DNA from 2 places in the Streptomyces sp. NPDC059224 genome. Region 2 is predicted to be linked to the other one. Evidence: riboswitches for the same ligand, from Rfam matches in the RefSeq annotation. Region 2 holds a riboswitch; the other holds the start of a gene.

Region 1 (7,145 bases), on a different contig from region 2:
GGACTTTCCGGGGACTTTCCGCCGCGTAAGCAGGGAAGGCCCTGACAGCACTGAAAGACACGAACGCGCTGTTCAGGGTCTGTTCCCCTAGCACTCGATGATGTTCACAGCCAGCCCGCCCCGCGCCGTCTCCTTGTACTTGACGCTCATGTCGGCGCCGGTGTCCTTCATGGTCTTGATGACCTTGTCCAGGGACACCTTGTGGGAGCCGTCGCCGCGCATGGCCATGCGGGCCGCGGTGACCGCCTTGACCGCGGCCATGCCGTTGCGTTCGATGCAGGGGATCTGGACCAGGCCGCCGACCGGGTCGCAGGTGAGGCCGAGGTTGTGCTCCATGCCGATCTCGGCCGCGTTCTCGACCTGTTCCGGGGAGCCGCCGAGCACCTCGGCCAGCGCGCCCGCCGCCATCGAGCAGGCCGAGCCGACCTCGCCCTGGCAGCCGACCTCGGCGCCGGAGATGGACGCGTTCTCCTTGAAGAGCATGCCGATCGCGCCGGCCGCGAGGAGGAAGCGGACCACTCCGTCCTCGTCGGCGCCCGGGACGAAGTCGATGTAGTAGTGCAGGACCGCCGGGATGATGCCCGCCGCGCCGTTGGTGGGAGCGGTGACCACCCGGCCGCCCGCCGCGTTCTCCTCGTTCACGGCCATCGCGTAGAGCGTGATCCACTCCATCGCGTGGGCCAACGGGTCGCCCTCGGCGCGCAGTTGCCGCGCGGTGATGGCGGCACGGCGACGGACCCGCAGACCGCCCGGCAGGATCCCCTCCCGCGACATCCCGCGCCCCACGCACGCCTGCATCACCCGCCAGATGTCCAGCAGCCCCTCGCGGATCTCCTCCTCGGTGCGCCAGGCCCGCTCGTTCTCCAGCATCAGGGCGGAGATCGACAGACCCGTCTCCTTGGTGAGGCGCAGCAGCTCGTCGCCCGTGCGGAAGGGGTACTTCAGGACCGTGTCGTCCAGCTTGATGCGGTCCGCGCCGACCGCCTCCTCGTCGACGACGAACCCGCCGCCGACCGAGTAGTACGTCTTGGAGAGGAGTTCCGTCCCAGAGGCGTCGTACGCCCACAGGGTCATGCCGTTCGCGTGGTAGGGCAGCGTCTTGCGGCGGTGCAGTTTCAGGTCGGCGTCGAAGGAGAACGCGATCTCGTGCTCGCCCAGCAGCGACAGGCGTTTCGTGGCCTTGATCGTCTCGATCCGGTCGTCCGCGCCCTCCACGTCGACCGTGCGCGGCGAGGCGCCCTCCAGGCCGAGCAGCACCGCCTTCGGGGTGCCGTGGCCGTGGCCGGTCGCGCCGAGCGACCCGTACAGCTCGGAGCGTATCGAGGTGACGGAGTCCAGCAGCCCCTCGTTGCGCAGGCGGCGGGCGAACATGCGGGCCGCGCGCATGGGACCGACGGTGTGAGAGCTCGACGGGCCGATACCGATCGAGAACAGGTCGAAGACCGAGATGGCCACGGGAACTCCTTGGAAAAGGGCGGGGGCACACACCATCGGGTGCCCCCACCAGGGAACTACTTGTTCAGACCGGGGTAAAGCGGGTGCTTCGCGGTCAGGGCCTCGACCCGGGCCCTCAGGGCCGCCGCGTCGTAGGACGGCTTCAGCGTCTCGGCGATCACGTCCGCGACCTCGGTGAAGTCCTCGGCCGTGAAGCCGCGGGTGGCCAGCGCCGGGGTGCCGATCCGCAGCCCCGAGGTGACCATCGGCGGACGCGGGTCGTTCGGGACGGCGTTGCGGTTGACCGTGATGCCGACCTCGTGGAGACGGTCCTCGGCCTGCTGCCCGTCCAGCTGCGACTCGCGCAGGTCGACGAGGATCAGGTGCACGTCCGTGCCGCCGGACAGCACGTTCACGCCGGCCTCGCGGGCGTCGGGCGCGGTGAGCCGCTCGGCGAGGATGCGCGCACCCTCCACCGTACGACGCTGGCGCTCCTTGAAGTCCTCCGAGGCGGCGACCTTGAAGGAGACGGCCTTCGCCGCGATCACGTGCTCCAGGGGACCGCCCTGGAAGCCGGGGAAGACGGACGAGTTCAGCTTCTTCGCGAAGGCCTGACGGGCCAGGATGATGCCGCCGCGGGGACCGCCCAGCGTCTTGTGGGTGGTGGAGGTGACCACGTCGGCGTAGGGCACCGGGTTCTCGTGCAGACCGGCGGCGACCAGGCCGGCGAAGTGGGCCATGTCGACCCACAGGTACGCCTCGACCTCGTCGGCGATCCGCCGGAACTCGGCGAAGTCCAGCTGGCGCGGGTACGCCGACCAGCCGGCGATGATCACCTTCGGCCGGTGCTCCTTGGCGAGCCGCTCCACCTCGGCCATGTCCACGAGACCGGCGTCGTCCACGTGGTAGGCCACCACGCCGAACTGCTTGCCGGAGAAGTTCAGGCGCATGCCGTGGGTCAGGTGGCCGCCGTGGGCGAGGTCCAGACCCAGGATGGTGTCGCCGGGCTGCGCCAGCGCGAACAGGGCCGCCTGGTTGGCGGAGGCACCGGAGTGCGGCTGCACGTTGGCGTACTCGGCGCCGAACAGCTCCTTCACCCGGTCGATGGCGATCTGCTCGGTGACGTCGACGTGCTCGCAGCCGCCGTAGTAGCGGCGGCCCGGGTAGCCCTCGGCGTACTTGTTGGTCAGTACCGAGCCCTGCGCCTCCATGACCGCGACCGGAGCGAAGTTCTCCGAGGCGATCATCTCCAGGGTGGACTGCTGGCGCACCAGCTCGGCGTCGACCGCGGCCGCGACCTCCGGGTCGAGCTCGTGCAGGGGCGTGTTCAGAACGGACATCTTTTTCTACGACTCCTCAGCCGGTGTCTGTGCGGTCCTCAGCCGGCGGTGAAGGCGGTGTACTCGTCGGCGGAGAGCAGATCGGCAGGCTCGTCCGCGATGCGCACCTTGAACAGCCAGCCGCCCTCGAAGGGGGCCGAGTTCACCAGGGACGGGTCGTCCACGACGTCCTCGTTGATCTCGGTGATCTCACCGGTGACCGGCGAGTAGAGGTCGGAGACCGACTTGGTCGACTCCAGCTCGCCGCAGGACTCGCCCGCGGTCACGGTGTCGCCGACGGCCGGGAGCTGGACGAAGACGACGTCACCGAGCGCGTTGGCCGCGTGCTCCGTGATGCCGACCGTCGCCACGCTGTCCGCGGCGGCCGACAGCCACTCGTGCTCCTTGCTGTAACGCAGCTGCTGGGGGTTGCTCATGGCCTGAATTCTCCTGTACGCGGGGGAGTGCTGGTGAAAGAGGACTGCTGGAAAGACACGTGAGCAGCGGAAATGTGCGCAGGGTCACGCGCCGCCGCGCCCAGTGTCTCCTCTGGGTCTGCCTCGGGGTCTACTTCTGGCGCTTGTAGAAGGGCAGGGCCACGACCTCGTACGGTTCGTGGCTGCCCCGGATGTCCACACCGACACCCGTGGTGCCCGGCGCCGAGTGCGCCGCGTCGACGTACGCCATGGCGATCGGCCTGCCCAGGGTGGGGGAGGGGGCACCGGAGGTGACCTCGCCGATCACCTCGCCGCCCGCGACCACCGAGAACCCGGCGCGCGGCACCCGACGGCCCTCGGCGACCAGGCCGACCAGCACCCGCGGCGGCTCGGCCGCGGCCCGGTCGGCGGCCTCCTGGAGCGCCTCGCGCCCCACGAAGTCGCCGTCCTTCTCGAACTTCACCACCCGGCCGAGCCCGGCGTCGAAGGGGGTCAGCGAGGTGGTCAGCTCATGCCCGTAGAGCGGCATGCCCGCCTCCAGGCGCAGGGTGTCCCGGCAGGACAGCCCGCAGGGCACCAGGCCGACGCCCTCACCCGCGTCGGTGAGCGCCTGCCACACCTGCACCGCGTGCTCCGGCTTCACGAACAGCTCGAAGCCGTCCTCGCCGGTGTAGCCGGTGCGGGCGATCAGCGCCGGGACCCCGGCGACCGTGCCGGGCAGCCCGGCGTAGTACTTCAGGCCGTCCAGGTCGGCGTCGGTCAGCGACTTCAGGATCCCGGGCGACTCCGGCCCCTGGACGGCGATCAGGGCGTACGCGTCCCGGTCGTCGCGCACCTCGGCGTCGAACCCGTCGGCACGCTCGGTCAGCGCGTCGAGGACCACCTGGGCGTTGGAGGCGTTGGCCACGACCAGGTACTCGGTCTCGGCCAGCCGGTAGACGATCAGGTCGTCGAGGATGCCGCCGTCGGCCCGGCAGATCATGGTGTAGCGGGCGCGCCCGACGCCGACGGAGGCGATGTTGCCGACCAGGGCGTGGTTCAGCAGGGCGGCCGCCTGGGGGCCGGTCACGGCGATCTCGCCCATGTGGGAGAGGTCGAAGAGCCCGGCCCTGGTCCGCACGGCGACATGCTCGTCGCGTTCGGATCCGTAGCGCAGGGGCATGTCCCAGCCGGCGAAGTCGGTCATGGTGGCGCCGAGCGAGCGATGCAGGGCATCGAGCGCGGTACGGCGGAGTCCAGCGGAATCGGAACTGCTCATCGGTCGGTCGTCTCCCAAAGATCCCAGGGCATGACAGGCGAGGTCTGTCCTCCCCATCTGTCATCGGAACCTGAGAGGTTCGCCTCGACCACCACAGTGGTCACGACTTGCACCTTGGGTGGGACCGCCGAGACGGCGGCCCGCTTTTCAGATGTGCCTCGCCCGCGCGGTAACGGGGCCTGAGAGATTCAAGGGAGGGACTTGCTCCTTCGGCGCCCCGGTGAAGACTGCCGGGGACTCTCCCGCGCGGATTCAAACGGCCGGTATGCAGTTGGCGGGCACATCATTGCATGCCGGGCGGAGCTTTGTGACAGGCCTGTGGCCGGAAGCGGACCGAACCGCGAGACGCCGGGGATTACCTTCTCTTTACAATATGTGGGGAGAACCTTTCCTGAACCCCCAGGGAGGACGGTCACGGTGACAAGGACCACGGCATACGCGACGACGACGGGCATCGCCCTGTCCGGGCAGCCGGCGGCCCCCGCGCGCGAGCGGTGCGCGGAGCCGGCACCGGTCGTCCGTGATCTGCGCGACCGTGCGGGCGGCAGCCCGCCCGGTCTGCTCTTCGGCCCTCGTGACCTGGTCGTGGTCACCGGACTGCCCGGCAGCGGCAAGTCCACCCTGATGCACCGCACCGTCCAGGGCATCCGGATCGACTCCCAGGACACCCGGGACCGCTGGGACGCCCGGCTGGCCCGCTTCCTGCCGTACGCCCTCTACCGCCCGCTGGTCCGCCTCGCCCACTACGCGGGACTGCGCCGCGCGCTGCGCACCGGCGAGGGCGTCGTGGTGCACGACTGCGGGACCCAGGCCTGGGTGCGCGACTGGCTGGCCCGCGCGGCCCGCCGCCGCGGCGGCACCCTGCACCTGCTGCTCCTGGACGTCACGCCCGGCACGGCGCTGGACGGCCAGCGCGAGCGCGGCCGGGGCGTCTCCCGGTACGCCTTCCTGCGCCACCGCCACGCCGCGTCCCGCCTGGTGCGCGCGGTGGAGAAGGGCGGGCTGCCGCAGGGGGTCGGCTCGGCGGTCCTGCTCGACCGGGACGCGGCGGACGTGCTGTGCCGGATCGCCTTCCGGAGGGCGGAGCAGCCCACCGGGTGAGGCCCCCCGGGCGGCGGATCGGCTCACGGGGTGAGGCATTGTCACAGCCACCCGCTAGCCTTTTCAGACTCAGCAGCAGCGGTTTCCAGCAGGCGGTAGGCAGATGGACTTCCCGGCGGACATTCCCGCGGACTTCCCGGCACAGGCACACCCCCACCCGCACGGCGGTTGGCCCGGCAACGAACTGGAGGAGGTCCTGTCGGCCTCCCTCGGCGTCCCCTCGGCCGCGGGCCGGCTCATCGAGGTGCTCGGCCGCAGTTTCCTGTGGATCCCGCTGCCGGAGGGCGGCGGTCCGCACAGCGGCCCGCTGGACCTGCCCACCACCGAGATCGAGGGCCGGGTGTACGTCCCGGTCTTCAGCTCCGAGGAGCAGTTCCGCCAGGTGGTCGGCGCCCACCTGTCGTACACGATCGCCCCGGCCGTCGAGTTCGCCCGCGGTCTGCCCCCGCAGGTCGGCATCGCCGTGAACCCGGGGGGCGTGGTGGGAGTCCCGCTGCCGCCGGAGGCGGTCGCCGAGCTGTGCCGCTGCGGCCGCAGCGAACTGGACGGCCCCGCCTCGGGCGGCCGGGTCCGGCTCTTCGAACCGGACTGGCAGGACGACCCGATGGACTTCCTGGCCGCGGCCTCCGCCGAGTTCGCGGGGACCGGCGTGGTCGCCACGGCCCGCCGCTGCCTGGCCGCGGTCGAGACGGCCGACCCCGTGATGTTCGTGGGCGTCGAACTCTCGCAGTGGGAGGGGGACATCAGGGCGGTGCCGCTGGAGGCGCTGGGCAAGGCGCTGGGCCGGGTCCCGGTGCGGTGGCCGGTGAACCTGGTCCTGCTCGACGTTGCCGACGACCCGGTGGGCCACTGGATGCGGGAGAACGTCCGGCCCTTCTACCAGTACGGCCACTGAAGGCGCCCCGCCAGGGGCGCGGGGGCCGTGCCGATGTGCGGTGCGGCCCCCGCGGGCCCGCCCGGCCACAACGCAACCCCCACTCGTGCACGGACCATCGGCCCCCTCCCCCCGGGCGCTTAAGCTGTCCCCGAATGCGGGGCGACAAATGAAGGGGCGGTAACACGTGAGCGCCAGCGGCACCGCGGCGGCCGGACAGGTCGAGCACATGCTGCGCCAGGTAACCCCCGGGCGCTACGACGCCTACGAGGCACTCCTCCGCGCCCTCGCCACGCCGTCCTCGGGTCAGATCTGGATGCTCCTGTGGCACGGTCAGGGCGGCTCCCCCGACGCCCAGTACGGGAACATGGACGTCGAGGGCCACGGCTACGCGCCCTGCGTGACCTCGGCCCAGGAACTGTCGGCGAGCGGCTGGAACCGTTCGTACGAGGTGGTCGACGGCCTCGACGTGGCCCGCACCCTCTATCCCGACCACTTCGGGCTGTGGCTCAACCCGCACGCCCCGGGCGGCGGGGTCGGCATCCCCTGGCTGGACCTGCGCCGGATCGCGACCGGGCTGGAGCGCCAGCCCGCGGGGCCGCTGCGTCTGGCCGAACCGACCATCGAGATCCCGCAGTTCTACGCGCTGCTGTCGCAGAACGCCCACCGCACGCCCGCGGTCCGCTCGCTGCGGCGCGCCTGGGTGCAGCCGGCGCTCGGCG
Region 2 (8,107 bases):
TCAGGCGGCACCGCAACCCGCAGACCCGGGCCCACGCAGAGGCCCGTACGAAGGAGCTGGCGGCGCTCACGGTGAAGCTGCACGCCGCACTGGTGCAGAGCGCCCTCGGGGTGCGGCTGCCGTGACCATCGTGACAGGACCCGGGCGGAGGCCGGATCGGGCGCGCGTTCCGGGCCCGACTACCCAAACGTCCCGGGCACGGCCTAGGGTTGCTGTGTGAACGAGCTCGATGTCGTAGGTGTCCGGGTGGAAATGCCCTCCAACCAACCGATCGTGCTCCTGCGCGAAGTGGGAGGCGACCGTTACCTCCCTATCTGGATCGGTCCGGGGGAGGCGACGGCGATCGCGTTCGCCCAGCAGGGCATGGCTCCTGCACGACCGCTGACCCACGACCTGTTCAAGGACGTGCTGGAGGCCGTCGGCCAGGAGCTCACCGAAGTGCGCATCACGGACCTGCGTGAGGGGGTCTTCTACGCGGAGCTGGTGTTCGCCAGCGGTGTCGAGGTGAGCGCTCGTCCGTCCGACGCCATAGCGCTGGCGCTGCGCACCGGAACGCCGATCTACGGGAGCGACACGGTGCTGGACGACGCTGGCATCGCGATCCCTGACGAGCAGGAGGACGAGGTGGAGAAGTTCCGCGAGTTCCTCGACCAGATCTCGCCCGAGGACTTCGGCACCAGCAGTCAGTGAGGGACGGGAGCCGGCCGGCGCTTCAGCCGCTCACCGGAAGGCCGCGACGGGCCGGTTCACGGCTCGTCAGGGGCGGAACTCACTGGCGATTGCCGGCGGCCACTGAGAGCGTCCTACGCCTTCCCGCCAGAGCATTCGGCTAGCCTTTCCCCGCGGTGGGGCACGGGAAACCACTCCTAGGGTGATTATCACTCGGCGTGCCGAGTGTGGCGATCGTTGACGCGCCCCTGGTGACTGCCTACCGTCGAGAAGGCAGGTCAAGGACGGAGGTCGGCGTGAGAAGCAGCGGCGACGGTATGGCTGGGGGTGCCCCGGGACGCGGTCTCGGGGAGAGCGGTCCGTACCCGCCCCCGGGCTCTCGACTCCGTCCGGGTTGGGGGGACCCCCAGCACGGCAGCGCCGGCGGTCACGCCGCGCAGCGGCCGGCGGCGGTGCCGAGCGGCGAAGGGGTGGCGTCCATGACGACCGAGGAGATCGGCTATCGGGGGCCCACCGCCTGCGCGGCGGCCGGCATCACCTACCGGCAGCTCGACTACTGGGCCCGCACCGGCCTGGTCGAGCCCAGCGTGCGGCCCGCCTACGGATCGGGCACCCAGCGCCTCTACAGCTTCCGTGACGTCGTCGTCCTGAAGATCGTCAAGCGGTTCCTGGACACCGGAGTGTCCCTCCAGAACATCCGCACCACCGTCCAGCACCTGAGGGAACGCGGTTTCCGCGACCTGGAGCGGATGACCCTCATGAGCGACGGCGCCACGGTCTACGAGTGCACCTCGCCCGACGAGGTCCACGCGCTGCTCCAGGGCGGGCAGGGCGTCTTCGGGATCGCGGTCGGCGTGGTCTGGCGGGACGTGGAGAGCGCGCTCTCCCAGCTGCACGGCGAGCGCGTCGACACCGGTGAGACCCTCGTCGGGCACAACCCCGCCGACGAGCTGGCCCGGCGCCGCAACAAGGCGGTCTGAGGCGCCAAGGCGCTGAGGCTCCCCCCATGGCCTCCTGAGCCCTCTGTGACACCCTGGCGCGGTTCCGTGCCGGGGTGTTGTCAGTGGTGTGGTGCAGCATCGGAGATGTGAGAAACGCGCCCACGATCCTGCATCTCGACATGGATGCCTTCTACGCCTCGGTGGAGCAGGCATCCAAGCCGAGCCTGCGGGGGAAGGCCGTGGTCGTGGGCGGCCTCGGACCGCGTGGCGTGGTGGCCACCGCCTCGTACGAGGCCCGGGTGTTCGGGGTGCACTCCGCGATGCCGATGGCGCAGGCACGCAGGCTGGCGCCGAACGCCGCCTACCTCGTGCCGCGCTTCGGGCTGTACCGGTCGATCAGCGAGCAGGTGATGGCGCTGCTGCACGAGCTGTCGCCGCTGGTGGAGCCGCTGAGCCTGGACGAGGCGTTCGTGGACCTGGAGGCGGGTGAGGTGGCCTGGGACGCGGGGTCGGCGCGCCTGGTGGGGGAGAAGCTGCGCGCGGACATCCGAAGCGCCACAGGGGTCTCCGGGTCGGTCGGGCTCGCCGCCTCGAAGATGCTCGCGAAGATCGCCTCCGAGCAGGCCAAACCGGACGGGCTGGTGCTGATCGCACCGGGCACCGAGCGGGCGATGCTCGGGCCGATGCCGGTGCGGACCCTGCCGGGCGTGGGGCCGGCGACCGGGGACCATCTGCGGCGGGCCGGGATCACCACGGTCGACGAGATCGCCGAGGCGGGCGAGGACGAACTGGTTCGGCTGCTCGGCAAGGCCCACGGGCACGCGTTGCACGCGATGGCGCTGGCGCAGGACGAACGGCCCGTGGTCGCCGAGCGGGAGGCCAAGTCGGTGTCCGTCGAGGACACCTACGACGTGGACATCCACGACCGGATGCGGGTGGGGATGGAGGTACGGCGGCTGGCCGACCGGTGCGTGCGCAGACTGCGCGGGGCCGGGCTGTCGGGGCGGACCATCGTGCTGAAGGTACGCAGGTACGACTTCTCGACGCTCACCCGGTCGGAGACGCTCCGGGGGCCGACCGACGACCCGGCGGTGGTGCGGGAGGCGGCCGCGCGGCTGCTGGACTCGGTGGACACGACGGGGGGTGTGCGGCTGCTGGGCGTCGGGGTGACGGGGCTCGCCGACTACACCCAGGAGGATCTGTTCGCTCAGGCGGCGGCGGGGGAGGGGGCGGGGGAGTCCGCGACGGCGGAGGAGGAGGCGGCGGAGCCGGTCGCCGAGCAGCAGCCGGCCGCCGAGCGGCGGTGGCCGGCGGGGCACGACGTGCGGCATGCCGAGTACGGGCACGGATGGGTGCAGGGGAGCGGGCTGGGGAGGGTGACGGTGCGGTTCGAGACGCCGGGGGCGGTGGAGCCGGGGCGGGTGCGGACGTTTCGTGTCGACGACCCGGAGCTGGAACCGGCGGAGCCGTTGCCGCTGGTGTCGGGGCGACCGGGTGACGGGGTGGCGGCAGGCGGTGTGTGCGGGCGGGTGGGGGGCTGATCGCGCAGTTCCCCGCGCCCATTGCGGGGCGTTGCGGGCGGCGCCCCGCCGCCCGGTCAGGTGCCCGGGTCCTCCGTGCCCGCCAGCTTGCCGAAGTGGTGGTCCGGCTCGTCGGGGGGCGGGGCGGCCGTCGTGTCCAGGCCGTAGTGGTGGTAGAGCTGGAGCTCCTGCTCGGGGGAGAGGTGGCGGCCCACCCCGAAGTCCGGGGCGTCCTTGATCAGGGCGCGGTCGAAGGGGACCTTGAGGGTGCCCTCGACCAGTTCGCTCGGCTCCAGGGGCACGAAGGCGTCCCGCGAGAACAGGCCGGTGCGTATGGCCGCCCACTCCGGCACCCCGGTCGCGTCGTCGAGGTAGACCTCGTCGATCGTGCCGATCTTCGTGCCGTTGCGGTCGAACGCCTTGCGGCCGATCAGGTTGCGCGGATCGATGTCGGTCTGCACGGGCCCTCCACTAGGTCGCAACTCATCCGTAAGCACTACAAAAGAGCACATTGAAGGAGGCGGCCACTCGAAGACCCGTGCGTTGCCCTCGCTGGTAGGCTGGCAAGCGGCTGCTGACCCCGCGCGGGAGAGTCCTCCGGACAGACCGGAGGCGCCGAAGGAGCAAATCCTCCCCGGAATCTCTCAGGCTCACGTACCGCACGGACGAGGTCACTCTGGAAAGCAGGGCGGGCGTCGACGGCGTCCGCTCTCACCGACGGTGAAAGCCGGATCCCCTGGGCGTCCGGCGAAGCTCTCAGGTTGAGATGACAGAGGGGGAGGCCGTCGGGGTGCCCGTGCCGGGGTACCCCTCGAAGGTCGCGTCAGACCAGGAGGCCTCCGCAATGACCGCCCAGCGCGTTCCGCTTTCCGAGCTCGAGCAGGGAATCCCCTTCGAGCAGCGCCATATCGGACCCGATCACGAGGCCCGGGCCAAGATGCTCGCCCAGGTCGGTTACGGCTCACTCGACGAGCTGACCGCCGCCGCCGTGCCGGACGTCATCAAGAACGCCGACACCCTGGAACTGCCGGGCGCGCGCACCGAGGCCGAGGTGCTGGCCGAGCTGCGGTCGCTGGCCGACCGCAACCAGGTGCTCGACTCCATGATCGGACTGGGCTACTACGGCACCTTCACGCCGCCCGTCATCCTGCGCAACGTGATGGAGAACCCGGCCTGGTACACGGCCTACACGCCGTACCAGCCGGAGATCTCCCAGGGCCGGCTGGAGGCGCTGCTGAACTTCCAGACCGTGGTCGCCGACCTCACCGGACTGCCCACCTCCGGTGCCTCGCTGCTCGACGAGGGCACCGCCGCCGCCGAGGCCGTGGCCCTGTCGCTGCGCATGGGCAAGAACAAGAAGGGTGTCTTCGTCATCGACGCGGACGCCCTGCCGCAGACCATCGCCGTGATCGAGACCCGGGCCGAACCGACCGGGGTCGAGATCGTCGTCGCCGACCTCAGCGACGGAATCCCGGCCGACCTCGCCGCACGCGAGATCAACGGCGTGCTCGTCCAGTACCCCGGCGCCTCCGGTGCCGTACGCGACATCAGGCCGCTCATCGAGCAGGCGCACGGGCTGGGCGCGCTGGTCACCGTCGCCGCCGACCTGCTCGCGCTGACCCTGCTGACCTCGCCGGGCGAGCTGGGCGCCGACATCGCCGTCGGAACGACCCAGCGCTTCGGTGTGCCGATGGGCTTCGGCGGGCCGCACGCCGGCTACATGGCGGTACGCGAGAAGTTCGCGCGCAGCCTGCCCGGCCGGCTCGTGGGTGTCTCCGTGGACGCCGACGGGCACCGGGCCTACCGGCTCGCGCTGCAGACGCGTGAACAGCACATCCGCCGTGAGAAGGCCACCAGCAACATCTGCACCGCACAGGTGCTGCTCGCCGTGATGGCCGGCATGTACGCCGTCTACCACGGGCCCGAGGGGCTGCGGGCCATCGCGCAGCGGACCCACCGCTATGCCACGATCCTCGCCGCGGGCCTCAGGGCCGGCGGGGTCGAGATCGTGCACGGTGCCTACTTCGACACCCTCACCGCACGCGTGCCCGGCAAGGCCGCCGAGGTCGTCGCGGCCGCCCGCCAGGGCGGCGTGAACCTGCGGCTGGTGGACGCCGACCACGTCTCCATGGCCTGCGACGAGACCACCACGCGGGCCCAGCTGGGTGCCGTGTGGGCGGCTTTCGGGGTCGGAGGCGACGTCGAGGCGCTGGACGAGGCCGCCGCGGACACGCTGCCCGAGGCGCTGCTGCGCGAGGACGGCTACCTGGGCCACCCGGTCTTCCACGAGCACCGCTCCGAGACCGCGATGCTGCGCTACCTGCGCCGCCTCGCCGACCGGGACTACGCGCTGGACCGGGGCATGATCCCGCTGGGCTCCTGCACCATGAAGCTCAACGCGACCACCGAGATGGAGCCGGTCACCTGGCCCGAGTTCGGCCAGCTGCACCCCTTCGCGCCCGCCGAGCAGGCACAGGGCTATCTGACGCTCATCCGTGAGCTGGAGGAGCGGCTCGCCGAGGTCACCGGCTACGACAAGGTGTCGCTGCAGCCCAACGCCGGGTCGCAGGGCGAGCTGGCCGGACTGCTCGCCGTACGGGCCTACCACCGCGCCAACGGCGACGAGCAGCGCACCGTGTGCCTGATCCCCTCCTCGGCGCACGGCACCAACGCCGCCAGCGCCGTCATGGCCGGCATGAAGGTCGTCGTCGTGAAGACCGCCGAGGACGGCGAGGTCGACGTCGAGGACCTGCGGGCGAAGATCGAGCTCCACCGTGACCAGCTCGCCGTGCTGATGATCACGTACCCGTCCACGCACGGCGTGTTCGAGGAGCACGTCGCGGACATCTGCGGTCAGGTGCACGAGGCCGGCGGCCAGGTGTACGTCGACGGTGCCAACCTCAACGCCCTGGTCGGGGTCGCCAAGCCCGGCCACTTCGGCGGCGACGTCTCGCACCTCAACCTGCACAAGACCTTCTGCATCCCGCACGGCGGCGGCGGCCCCGGCGTCGGCCCGGTGGCCGTACGGGCCCACCTGGCGCCGTACCTGCCGAACCACCCGCTCCAGCCGGCCGCGGGCCCGGCGACCGGTGTCGGGCCGATCTCGGCCGCGCCGTGGGGCTCCGCCGGAATCCTGCCGATCTCGTGGGCGTACGTCCGGCTGATGGGCGGCGAGGGGCTCAAGCGCGCCACCCAGGTGGCCGTACTCAGCGCCAACTATGTCGCCAAGCGGCTGGAGCCGCACTTCCCCGTGCTCTACACCGGCCCCGGCGGGCTGGTGGCGCACGAGTGCATCATCGACCTGCGGCCGCTGACCAAGGCGACCGGGGTGAGCGTCGACGACGTCGCCAAGCGGCTCATCGACTACGGGTTCCACGCGCCGACGATGTCCTTCCCGGTGGCCGGCACGCTGATGATCGAGCCGACCGAGTCCGAGGACCTGGGCGAGCTGGACCGGTTCTGCGCCGCGATGATCGCGATTCGGGCGGAGATCGACAAGGTCGGGGCGGGGGAGTGGCCCGCCGAGGACAACCCGCTGCGGGGTGCCCCGCACACGGCCGCCGCCCTCGGCGGGGAGTGGGAGCACGCCTACACGCGGGCCGAGGCCGTCTTCCCGGCCGGGGTGTCCGCCGCCGACAAGTACTGGCCGCCGGTACGCCGGATCGACCAGGCGTTCGGCGACCGCAACCTGGTGTGCTCCTGCCCGCCGCTGGACGCGTACGAGGACTGATCCGCGGTGTCCGCGGTGGTGCGGTAGTACGGATGTGACAGAGGCCCCGCTCCGGCGGGGCCTCTCGCATGGGGCGCTACGCCGGGTACGCGTGGGTCTGTGTCGCTTTCACCGTCGCCCACACCGGAGTGCCCGGGTGCAGGTCCAGTTCGGCGGCGGCGACCGCGGTGAGGTCGGCGACGAGGGCGAGGCCGCCGGTCAGGTCGGCTCGGATCCGGTCCCCGTGGATCTCCAGGCCGGCGACCTCGCAGCGCCAGACGTTGCGGGCGCTGGCCCCCTTGGGGCGGTCCCGGAACAGGGTGACCGCGCTCGGCGGGAACGCGACGAACACGTCGCCGGTGAGGTGCTCCGTGGTGGCGATGGCGGAGCCGGTCTCCAGCCTGACCAGATGGCCCCCGGCCGCGGCCTCGGCCCGGCCGCGGTAGAGGTTGAGGCCGACCAGGTGCGCGATGTAGTCGGTGCGCGGGTGGCGGGCGATGTCCGCGGGGGTGCCCTGCTGGACGATCGAGCCGTGCTCGATGACGATCAGACGGTCGGCCAGCACCATGGCGTCCAGCGGGTCGTGGGTGACCAGAACCGCCACGGCCTCGAACTCCGCGAGATGGCGGCGGAGTTGGGAACGGACGTCCAGGCGTGTGCGGGCGTCCAGGGCGGCGAGGGGTTCGTCCAGGAGCAGCAGGCGGGGGTGGGTGGCCAGCGCCCGGGCCAGCGCGACACGCTGGGCCTGCCCGCCGGACAGCCGGCGGGGTTTGGCGCCGGCGTGGTCCGCGAGGCCCATGCGGTCCAGCCAGGCGGCCGCCCGGACGCGGGCCTCGGCCTTGCTCGCGCCGTGGCAGCGCGGACCGAAGGCGACGTTGTCGAGGGCCGTGAGGTGGGGGAAGAGGAGATAGTCCTGGAAGACGACGCCCACCGGACGGGATTCGGGGGGTGTGCGGTCCAACTCCGTCCCGTCCAGGCGGAGATGGCCGGCGGTGAGCGGGGTGAGGCCGGCCAGGGCGCGCAGGGCGGTGGTCTTGCCGGCACCGTTGGGGCCGAGGAGGGCGACGACCTCGCCGGGGGCGGCGGTGAGGGTGATGTCGAGATGGAAGGCGCGGCGGGTGACGACGAGGCGGGCGTCGAGGCCGGCAGGGCCGTGCGGGTGCGACGGCGGGTGCGCGGAGGTTGCCCGGCCTTCGGCGGCGGCGGGTGGTGTGGGGTCGGGGGTGGTCATGAGGCGGTCATCCAGCGGTCGCGGAGGCCTGCCAGTA

Evidence for each region. A riboswitch is a leader RNA that binds a small molecule or an ion and turns the genes downstream of it on or off. The one in region 2 is predicted to bind glycine.
Region 1: linked by a shared signal. The riboswitch ahead of gcvT (glycine cleavage system aminomethyltransferase GcvT) and the one ahead of gcvP (aminomethyl-transferring glycine dehydrogenase) in region 2 are both predicted to bind glycine.

What each region holds. Positions count from the first base shown of each region.
Region 1 covers NZ_JBHZAN010000085.1:401-7,545, reverse strand. Annotated here, with positions in the region: gene ACFXI4_RS44390 (L-serine ammonia-lyase) at 88-1,455, opposite strand; gene glyA (serine hydroxymethyltransferase) at 1,512-2,774, opposite strand; gene gcvH (glycine cleavage system protein GcvH) at 2,813-3,190, opposite strand; gene gcvT (glycine cleavage system aminomethyltransferase GcvT) at 3,321-4,448, opposite strand; glycine riboswitch at 4,606-4,703, opposite strand; gene ACFXI4_RS44370 (AAA family ATPase) at 4,866-5,549, shown strand; gene ACFXI4_RS44365 (enhanced serine sensitivity protein SseB) at 5,653-6,444, shown strand; gene ACFXI4_RS44360 (enhanced serine sensitivity protein SseB C-terminal domain-containing protein) at 6,611-7,145, shown strand, end outside.
Region 2 covers NZ_JBHZAN010000075.1:10,680-18,786, reverse strand. Annotated here, with positions in the region: gene ACFXI4_RS43715 (MerR family transcriptional regulator) at 1-125, shown strand, start outside; gene ACFXI4_RS43710 (bifunctional nuclease family protein) at 217-690, shown strand; gene ACFXI4_RS43705 (MerR family transcriptional regulator) at 966-1,649, shown strand; partial or broken gene ACFXI4_RS43700 (DNA polymerase IV) at 1,757-3,298, shown strand; gene ACFXI4_RS43695 (PRC-barrel domain-containing protein) at 3,208-3,591, opposite strand; glycine riboswitch at 3,706-3,800, shown strand; gene gcvP (aminomethyl-transferring glycine dehydrogenase) at 3,975-6,860, shown strand; gene ACFXI4_RS43685 (ABC transporter ATP-binding protein) at 6,937-8,070, opposite strand; gene modB (molybdate ABC transporter permease subunit) at 8,067-8,107, opposite strand, start outside.